2 linked regions of the Saccharothrix espanaensis DSM 44229 genome follow. The protein of the gene in region 1 interacts with the protein of each later gene in a pairwise test. Links are inferred from orthologs where the notes say so. Each region holds a gene or a part of one and is shown on either strand. Other genes may lie near its edges.

The links.
Region 2: the proteins of BN6_RS19335 (region 1) and hemL interact in binary tests that used the Escherichia coli proteins (3 or more experiments, as listed by UniProt). The link is inferred for Saccharothrix espanaensis DSM 44229 from one-to-one orthologs.

The regions. Positions count from the first base shown.
Region 1 is NC_019673.1:4,374,265-4,378,469, reverse strand. What follows is about bases 360-3,329. They hold BN6_RS19335 (FadR/GntR family transcriptional regulator), read right to left. Parts: upstream 2,211-3,329; coding sequence 1,509-2,210; downstream 360-1,508. Other genes in these bases: BN6_RS19325 (lactate utilization protein B), read left to right, coding at 3,113-3,329; BN6_RS19330 ((Fe-S)-binding protein), read left to right, coding at 2,281-3,033; BN6_RS19340 (carboxylesterase/lipase family protein), read left to right, coding at 360-1,425. Also shown: more of BN6_RS19340, read left to right, coding at 1-359; more of BN6_RS19325, read left to right, coding at 3,330-4,205. UniProt on the Escherichia coli protein: Transcriptional activator of the glcDEFGB operon which is associated with glycolate utilization, and encodes malate synthase G and the genes needed for glycolate oxidase activity. Also negatively regulates the transcription of its own gene.
Region 2 is NC_019673.1:8,886,022-8,890,050, forward strand. Bases 465-3,258 are described here. They hold hemL (glutamate-1-semialdehyde 2,1-aminomutase), read right to left. Parts: upstream 2,610-3,258; coding sequence 1,320-2,609; downstream 465-1,319. Other genes in these bases: BN6_RS39055 (TlpA disulfide reductase family protein), read right to left, coding at 465-700; BN6_RS39060 (histidine phosphatase family protein), read right to left, coding at 697-1,323; BN6_RS39070 (hypothetical protein), read right to left, coding at 2,621-2,953; BN6_RS39075 (hypothetical protein), read right to left, coding at 3,061-3,258. Outside these bases: BN6_RS39050 (M64 family metallopeptidase), read left to right, coding at 1-91; more of BN6_RS39055, read right to left, coding at 116-464; more of BN6_RS39075, read right to left, coding at 3,259-3,516; BN6_RS39080 (proline-rich domain-containing protein), read right to left, coding at 3,516-4,029. UniProt on the Escherichia coli protein: Aminomutase that catalyzes the transfer of the amine group on carbon 2 of glutamate 1-semialdehyde to the adjacent carbon 1 to form 5-aminolevulinate.

The sequences.
Region 1 (4,205 bases):
GCGGTGTTCAAGGGAGTCCCGTACGCCGCGCCGCCGTTCGGCCCGAACCGTTTCCTGCCACCGCGGCCGGTCCAGCCGTGGGAGGGCGTGCGCGACGCCGTCGAGTTCGGGCCCACCGCGCCGAAAGCCCCGTACACGCCGCCGTTCGACGCGCTGATCCCCGAGGTCGACATCCCGGGCGACGAGTGCCTGAACCTCAACGTCTGGACGCCCGACCCGGCCGGCCGGCGGCCGGTCGCGGTGTGGCTGCACGGCGGCGCGTTCGCCAACGGCTCGGGCTCGGTGCCGCTCTACGACGGCGGCCGGTTCGCCCGCGACGGCGTGGTCTGCGTGACGGTGAACTACCGGCTGGGCCCGGACGGCTTCCTGCACCTGGGCGAGCGCGGCGACCCGGCCAACCTCGGCCTGCTCGACCAGCTCGCCGCGCTGGCCTGGGTGCGCGCCGAGATCGCCGCGTTCGGCGGCGACCCGGACGCCGTCACGGTGTTCGGCGAGTCGGCCGGGGCGATGGGCATCGGCGCGCTGCTCTCCGCGCCGCTCTCGGCCGGGCTGTTCCACCGGGCCGCGTTGCAGAGCGGCGCGGCGCACCACGTGCTCGGCCCGGACACCGCCCGCGCCGTCGCCCACCGGCTGGCCGGGGTGCTCGGCGTCCCGGCGACCCGCGAGGCGCTGGCCGCCGTGCCGCTGGACCGGCTCACCGCCGCCGCGCAGGAGCTGCGCGGCCAGGTCACCCCGGATCCGGCGGAGTGGGGCGAGGTGGCGCTGAACGTGATGCCGTTCGAACCCGTCGTGGACGGCGACCTGCTACCCGTGCCGCCGATCGAGGCGATCGCCGCCGGCGCGGGCGCGGGGGTGGACGTCCTGGTGGGCACCAACCGCGACGAGTTCCGGTTCTTCACCGTGCCGACCGGGATGCAGGGCCTGATCGGCGAGCCGCTCCTGCTGGCCACCGCCGCCCGCTACGGCCTCGACCCGCAGGAGGCGCTCGCCGCGTACCGCGCGGAGGACGCCGACGCGTCGGCGGGCGACATCATGGCCGACCTGTCCACCGACTGGTTCTACCGGCTGCCCGCGATCCGGCTGGCCGAGGCGCGCGCCGGCGCGACCGGCCGCACGCACGTCTACGAGTTCGCCTGGCGACCGCCGACGTTCGACGGCCGGCTCGGCGCGTGCCACAGCCTGGAAATCCCGTTCGTCTTCGACAACCTGGCCGACCCGGCAGTCGCGCCGCTGCTGGGCGACGGGCCGCCGCAGGACCTCGCCGACACCGTGCACGCGGCCTGGGTGTCGTTCGTGACGACCGGCGACCCTGGCTGGCCCGAGTACGACACCGCGCGCCGCGCCACGATGGTTTTCGACACCCCGTCGACCGTCGTGGACGACCCCCGCCCTCACGCCCGCGCTTTGTGGGACGGCAAGCGCTAGTGCGGTTACCGCCGCTCCCCCGGAGTCTCCGCCGCCGCGAGAGCCCCGCAGCACGCGGACCCACTTCACGCCAGATCCGCGCGTTACGCCGGGTCCGCGTGGCGTGCCCATTCGCGGTAGAAGCCCTCTACGTGCCGGGTGACGCGTTGGGCCGCCGTGTCGCCGTCACCGGCTCGGATCGCCCGCAGCACGCCCCGGTGTTCACGGCGCAGCCGCACGGCGGTGCGGTTCCAGTCCGGGAGCGTGGCGACGGCGTCGAGCACGGTGGTGTGGATGGCGTCGCGCAGGGCGGCCATCACGGCGGTGTTCACCGCGTTGCCCGCCGCCGCCGTGAGCGCCACGTGGAAATCGGCGTCGAGCTGGTGGAACGCGTCGGCGTCCAGCTCCGGGTCGTCCATCCGGTCGAGCAGGTCGGCGGCGCGGTCCAGCTCGGCGCAGTCCCGGACGCCGGCGGCGGCCCGTGCCGAGTGGCCCTCGATCATCACCCGGGTGCCGACCAGGTCGGCCAGCGGCAGCCGGCGGGTGGCCAGGTGCAGCCGCAGCGCGGTGCCCAGGCCGCCGGCCGGGTCGGCGATGACGGTGGTGCCCGCGTCCGGGCCCGACCCGACGCCGCTGCGCACCACGCCGAGGGCCTGGAGCACGCGGATCGCCTCGCGCACGGTGGGCCGGCTGACGCCGAGCTGCTCGGCGAGCCGCCGTTCGGCGGGCAGCTGCCCGCCGACGGTCAGGCGGCCCGCCGCGAGCTGGTCCTCGACGTGCCGCAGCACGGCCGCGTAACCGTTCACCCGACGCCTCCTCCGTGTGGTCGGACCACAGCCCTGGTGTGGTCTGACCACACAGCCTAGTGTGGACGCCGTGAGAGTCGCGCTGTTCGTCACCTGCCTCGTGGACGGCCTGTTCCCGGACGTCGGCAAGGCCACCGTCGCGCTGCTGGAACGCCTCGGCCACGAGGTCGTCGTGCCGCGCGGGCAGACGTGCTGCGGCCAGATGCACGTCAACACCGGGTACGCCGGGCAGGCGCTGCCGATCGTGCGCAACCACGTGCGGGCGTTCGCGGACGCCGACGTGGTGGTGGCCCCGTCCGGCTCGTGCGCGGGGTCCGTCCGCCACCAGCACGCCCACGTGGCCCGTGCGCACGGCGACGCCGGCCTGGGCGACGAGGCGGAGCGGATCGCGGAGCGGACCTACGAGCTGTCGGAGTTCCTGGTCGACGTGCTGGGCGTGACCGATGTCGGCGCGTACTTCCCGCACCGGGTCACCTACCACCCCACGTGCCACTCGCTGCGCGTCCTGCGCGTCGGCGACCGGCCGCTGCGGCTGCTGCGCGAGGTGCGCGGCATCGACCTGGTCGAACTGCCGGCCGCCGAGACGTGCTGCGGGTTCGGCGGCACCTTCGCGGTCAAGAACGCCGACACGTCCACGGCGATGCTCGCGGACAAGATGCGGGCGGTGCTCGACACCGGCGCGCGGGTGCTCACGGCGGGCGACTCGTCGTGCCTGATGCACATCGGCGGCGGCCTGAGCAGGCTGCGCGCCGGAGTGCGTCCGCTGCACCTGGCCCAGGTCCTGGCGAGCACCGCCGACCGGCCCGCCGAGGTGGCGCGATGACCTCCCCCGCCGTGACCACCCCCCGCAGCGAGCCACCCCCGACCGCGCGCATCGGGAAGCGACCGGCGGAGGGGGCGCGATGACGTTCCTGGGCATGCCCACGCTCAGCGGCGAGCCGTTCCCGGTGGCCGCGCGCGCCGGCCTGGAGAACGCGCAGATGCGGCGCAACCTGACCAAGGCCACCGGCACGATCCGGGCCAAGCGGGCGGCGGTCGTCGCGGAACTGCCCGACTGGACGCGGCTGCGGGCCGCCGGCGCGGCGATCAAGGACTCCGTGCTGGCCGACCTGCCCACCCACCTGCTGCGGCTGGAGGCGGCGCTCACCGAGCGCGGCACCACCGTGCACTGGGCGCGCGACGCCGCCGAGGCGAACCGGATCATCACCGACCTGGTCACGGCGACCGGCAGCACCGAGGTGATCAAGGTCAAGTCCATGGCCACCGCGGAGATCGGCCTCAACGAGGCGCTGGCCGCGGCCGGCATCCGGGCGGTCGAGACGGACCTGGCCGAGTTGATCGTGCAACTCGCCGACGACAAGCCCAGCCACATCCTGGTGCCCGCGATCCACAAGGGCCGCGCGGAGATCCGCGACCTGTTCAGGCGCGAGATGCCCGGCGTGGACCCGGACCTGACCGACGACCCGCGCGCGCTCGCGGAGGCGGCGCGCAAGTACCTGCGGCACAAGTTCACCACCGTGGACGTGGCGGTGTCCGGCGCCAACTTCGCGGTGGCCGACAGCGGCGCGCTGGTCGTGGTCGAGTCCGAGGGCAACGGCCGGATGTGCCTGACCCTGCCGCGCACCCTGATCAGCGTGGTCGGCATCGAGAAGCTGGTGCCCACGTGGCAGGACCTGGAGGTGTTCCTGCAACTGCTCCCCCGCTCGTCCACGGGCGAGCGGATGAACCCCTACACGTCGGTGTGGACCGGCCCGACCGAAGGGCAGACCGGCCACGTCGTGCTGGTGGACAACGGCCGGGCGGCCACCCTGTCGGACCCGGCCGGGCGGGCGGCGTTGCGCTGCATCCGGTGCTCGGCGTGCCTGAACTCGTGCCCGGTGTACGAGCGCACCGGCGGCCACGCCTACGGGTCGGTCTACCCCGGCCCGATCGGCGCGGTGCTGTCACCACAGCTGACCGGCGTGGAGCACAACCGGACGCTGCCGTTCGCGTCGT
Region 2 (4,029 bases), 4.5 Mb from region 1 along the record:
GATCATGCGCACGCTGGGCCGCGAGTTCAACCTCGTCGGCCGCGAGGCGATGGTCGACGCCTTCAAGACCAAGATCCCCGAGATCCGCTGACCCGGTGCGCGGCGCTCCCCCTGCCTACGCCTCGGCCGCCAACTCCTTCACCAGCGGCACCAGGTCGGTCGCGATCAACGTCTCCAGGAACACCGCGGCCACCCGGTGCTGCTTGTCCAGCACGATCGTCGAGGGCACGGTGTTGGGCGGCAGGCCCTTGAACGCCAGCAGGGTGCGCCCGGACTCGTCGTAGATCGACGGGTAGCTCAGGTCGCGGTCGCGCATGAAGTCGCGGGGCTGCTCGGCGGAGCTCTCCTTCACCGCGATGCCCACCACCTGCACGCCCAGCGACCCGGTCTCGTCCTGCACCTTCTGCAGCTCGGGCGACTCGGTGCGGCACGGGCCGCACCACGAGCCCCAGATGTTGACCACGACGACCTTGCCCGCGTAGTCGGCCAGCGAGACCGTCCGGCCGTCCTCCCGCACGTCCGGCCCGGACAGCACGCGGACCGCCTTGCGCTGGTCGCCGTCGTAGCGGATGCGGACCTGGCCGTCGGGCGCGACGAACTGGAAGTCCGAGCCGGTCACCACCGCGTCGTCGCCGGTCGCGCACGCCGTCGCCACGAGCAGCAGCGACAGTGCCGACAGCGCCGCTGCGAGCCGCTTCACGCGCCCGTCACCCGCGGGCTGGTCGCCCCGGCGGGCTCGGTGTAGACGACCCGGACCAGTTCCTCGCCCTCGAACACCAGGCTGGTCAGCGACGCCAGCGAGCACTCCCGGCGGCGCGGGTCGTGCCACATCCGCTTGCCCTCCAGGAACCGGCGCAGCGTCCAGATCGGCAGCTGGTGCGACACGCACACCGCCTCGTGGCCCTCGGCCGCCGCGCGCGCCCGCTGGACCGCCCCGAGCATCCGGTGCGCGATCTCCAGGTAGGGCTCGCCCCACGACGGCTTGAACGGGTTGACCAGCTTCGGCCAGTGCTTGGGCGAGCGCAGCGCGCCGTCGCCGACCGCGACCTTGAGGCCCTCGAACTTGTTGCCCGCCTCGATCAGCCGGTTGTCGGTGGCCAGGTCGAGGCGGTGCGAGTCGACGATCGGCGCGGCGGTCTGCTGCGCCCGGTCCAGCGGGGACGCCACGACGTGCGCGATGTCGTGGTCGGCGAGGTGCTCGGCGACGACGAGCGCCTGCTTCTGGCCCCGCTCGGAGAGCTTGTAGCCCGGCAGCCGGCCGTACAGGACCCCGGTCGGGTTGTGGACCTCGCCGTGGCGGAGCAGGTGCACGACGGTCTTCACTGCTTGGCCTCCGCGGCGGCACGGGCGGCGTGGGGCAGGGCGTCCGCGATCACCGCGAAGTCCTCCTCGGTCATGGCGGCGTTGACGAACCACGCCTCGAACGCGCTGGGCGGCGGGTAGACGCCGCGCTCCAGCAGGGCGTGGAAGAACGGTGGGAAGCGCCAGGTCTGCGCGGCCTGCGCGCCCGCGTAGTCGACCACCTCGTCCTCGGTGAAGAAGACGCTGACCAGGTTGCCCGCGAACTGCACCCGGTGCGGCACGCCGGCCTCGGTCAGGGCGGCGGTGAACAGCGCGCCCAGGCGGGTCGCGTTGGCGTCCAGCGCCCGGTACACGTCGTCGGTGGCGGCGCGCAGCGTGGCCAGGCCCGCGGCGACCGCCACCGGGTTCCCGGACAGCGTGCCGGCCTGGTAGACCGGGCCGGCCGGGGCGAGCTTGGCCATCACGTCGGCGCGCCCGCCGAACGCGGCGGCGGGCAGCCCGCCGGACATCACCTTGCCGAACGTGTAGAGGTCGCCGGCGACCTGCTCCAGGCCGTACCAGCCGGCCCGGGACACCCGGAAGCCGGTCATCACCTCGTCCATCACCAGCAGCGCGCCGTGCGCGTGGCACAGCTCCAGCAGCCCGGCGTTGTGCCGGGGCGCGACCGCGCCCATGTTGCCTGCCGCGGCCTCGGTGATCACGCACGCGATCTCGTCCGGGTGCTGGGCGAACGCGGCTTCGAGGGCGGGCAGGTCGTTGTACGGCAGCACGATCGTGTCGGCGGCCTGGGCGCCCGTCACGCCGGGCGAGGTGGGCAGGCCCAGCGTCGCGACGCCGGAGCCGGCGGCGGCGAGCAGGGCGTCCACGTGGCCGTGGTAGCAGCCGGCGAACTTGACGACCTTGCGCCGCCCGGTGAAGCCCCGGGCGAGCCGGATCGCGCTCATCGTCGCCTCGGTGCCGGAGTTGACCAGGCGCACCTGCCGGACCGGCGCGACGCGGGCGATGATCTCCTCCGCCAGCTCGATCTCGCCCTCGGTGGGCGTGCCGAACGACAAGCCGCTCACGGCGGCCGTGCGGACGGCCTCGACGACCTGCGGGTGGGCGTGGCCGAGGATCATCGGCCCCCACGAGGACACCAGGTCCACGTACCGGTTGCCGTCGGCGTCCCACAGGTGCGGGCCCTCGCCGCGGACCATGAACCGGGGCGTGCCGCCGACCGAGTGGAAGGCCCGGACCGGCGAGTTGACGCCACCGGGGATCACCGCCGCCGCGCGCTCGAACAGTGCCTGGGATCGCGTGGAAGTCACGGGGTCCAGTCTCACACGTCCGGTTCGGCGACCTTCTCGCGACCACGGGTGCGGACCGCGAGCAGCAGTTGCCGGACCGCGTCGAGCAGCAGCACACCGGCCACCGTGCCCAGGCCGAGCGCGCCGCCGACCCAGTTGCCCAGGTAGCGGGTGGACTCCAGCGGCGCGTGGTTCTCCACCGGGTAGCTGTAGCGCAGCACACCCCGGTTCCAGCACCACACCGCGAGCGCCACCAGCGCCACCGCGAGGACGACCTCGCCGGCCGCCACGGCGGCGCGCAGGGGCTGGTGCAGCCCCGGGCCCGGGGCGTCCGCGACGGGGGCTTCGGAGGTGGCAGCGGTCACCGGCTCAGCCTCTCACGCCTCGTCACGGCGCGGGGCACGGGTCGCGAGCAGCCGGTCCGACGCCGCGCAACGCGTCCGGGCCACGCCGCCCAGCACGTCACGACGCCTCACCCCTCGCCGCGACGCGGAGCGCGCGTCGCGAGCAACCCGTCCAGCGCGGCGCGCAACGCCTCCGGGTCACGCGCCCAGCCCAGCACGACCTCGCCGTCGGCCAGTCGCACCGGCACCGGCCCGGTGCCGCGCGGCTCGGTCCAGCCGCCGCCGAGGATCCGGGCGCCGGCGCGCGGCTCCACGCCGGACACCTCCGCGATGTCGCGCACCCGCACCTCCTCGCGGCCCAAGTGCAGCGCGGCGGGCGTGAGCAGCACGCCGTGCAGCCGTCGCCGGCCCTGCACCCAGACCAGCGCGGCGAAGCTCAGCCCGGCCGCCACGAGCAGCCACAGCAGCGGGAACACCGCGCCGGTCAGCGCCTCCACGCCCAGGCCGACCAGGCCGAACACCGGCCCCCACAGCACCGGCCACCAGGACGCGCCGGGTTCCCGGTAGAGCACCGGCTGGTCCATCAGCCCAGGTTCCCGGCGAAGTAGTGCCGGGTGCCCGGCAGGAAGCTCAGGACGCCGGCCGCGGCGGGCAGCACCAGCCGCAGCACGATCACCGCCCACGACGCGGCCTCGGTGCCGCCGGACCTGGACGCCACGACCGCCGCCGCCACGGCCAGGATGCCGAGCACCAGGTATCCGCCGCACAGCGCGATCCGGGCGTAGTAGCTGCCGCCCAGGAACGCCACCGCGCCCCACACCCCGCCGACCGCGAGGCAACCGGTGGCGAACAGCGTCATCACCGCGCCGAACCCGACGAACCCGCCCTGCTCGGCGAGTTCGCGCACCACCGTGCCCACCGGCCAGATCAGCGCGGCGAGCAGCCACAGGACGAACGCCGCGACGACCGCCCCGGGCCGTGCCACGGCCGACGTCTGCTGGTCGATGCCGCGCATCTGGCCGGGGAACCCGAGCGGCTGTGGCCCGTAAGGCGAGCCCTGCGGCGGCCCGTACGGCGACCCCTGCGGCGGCCCGGCC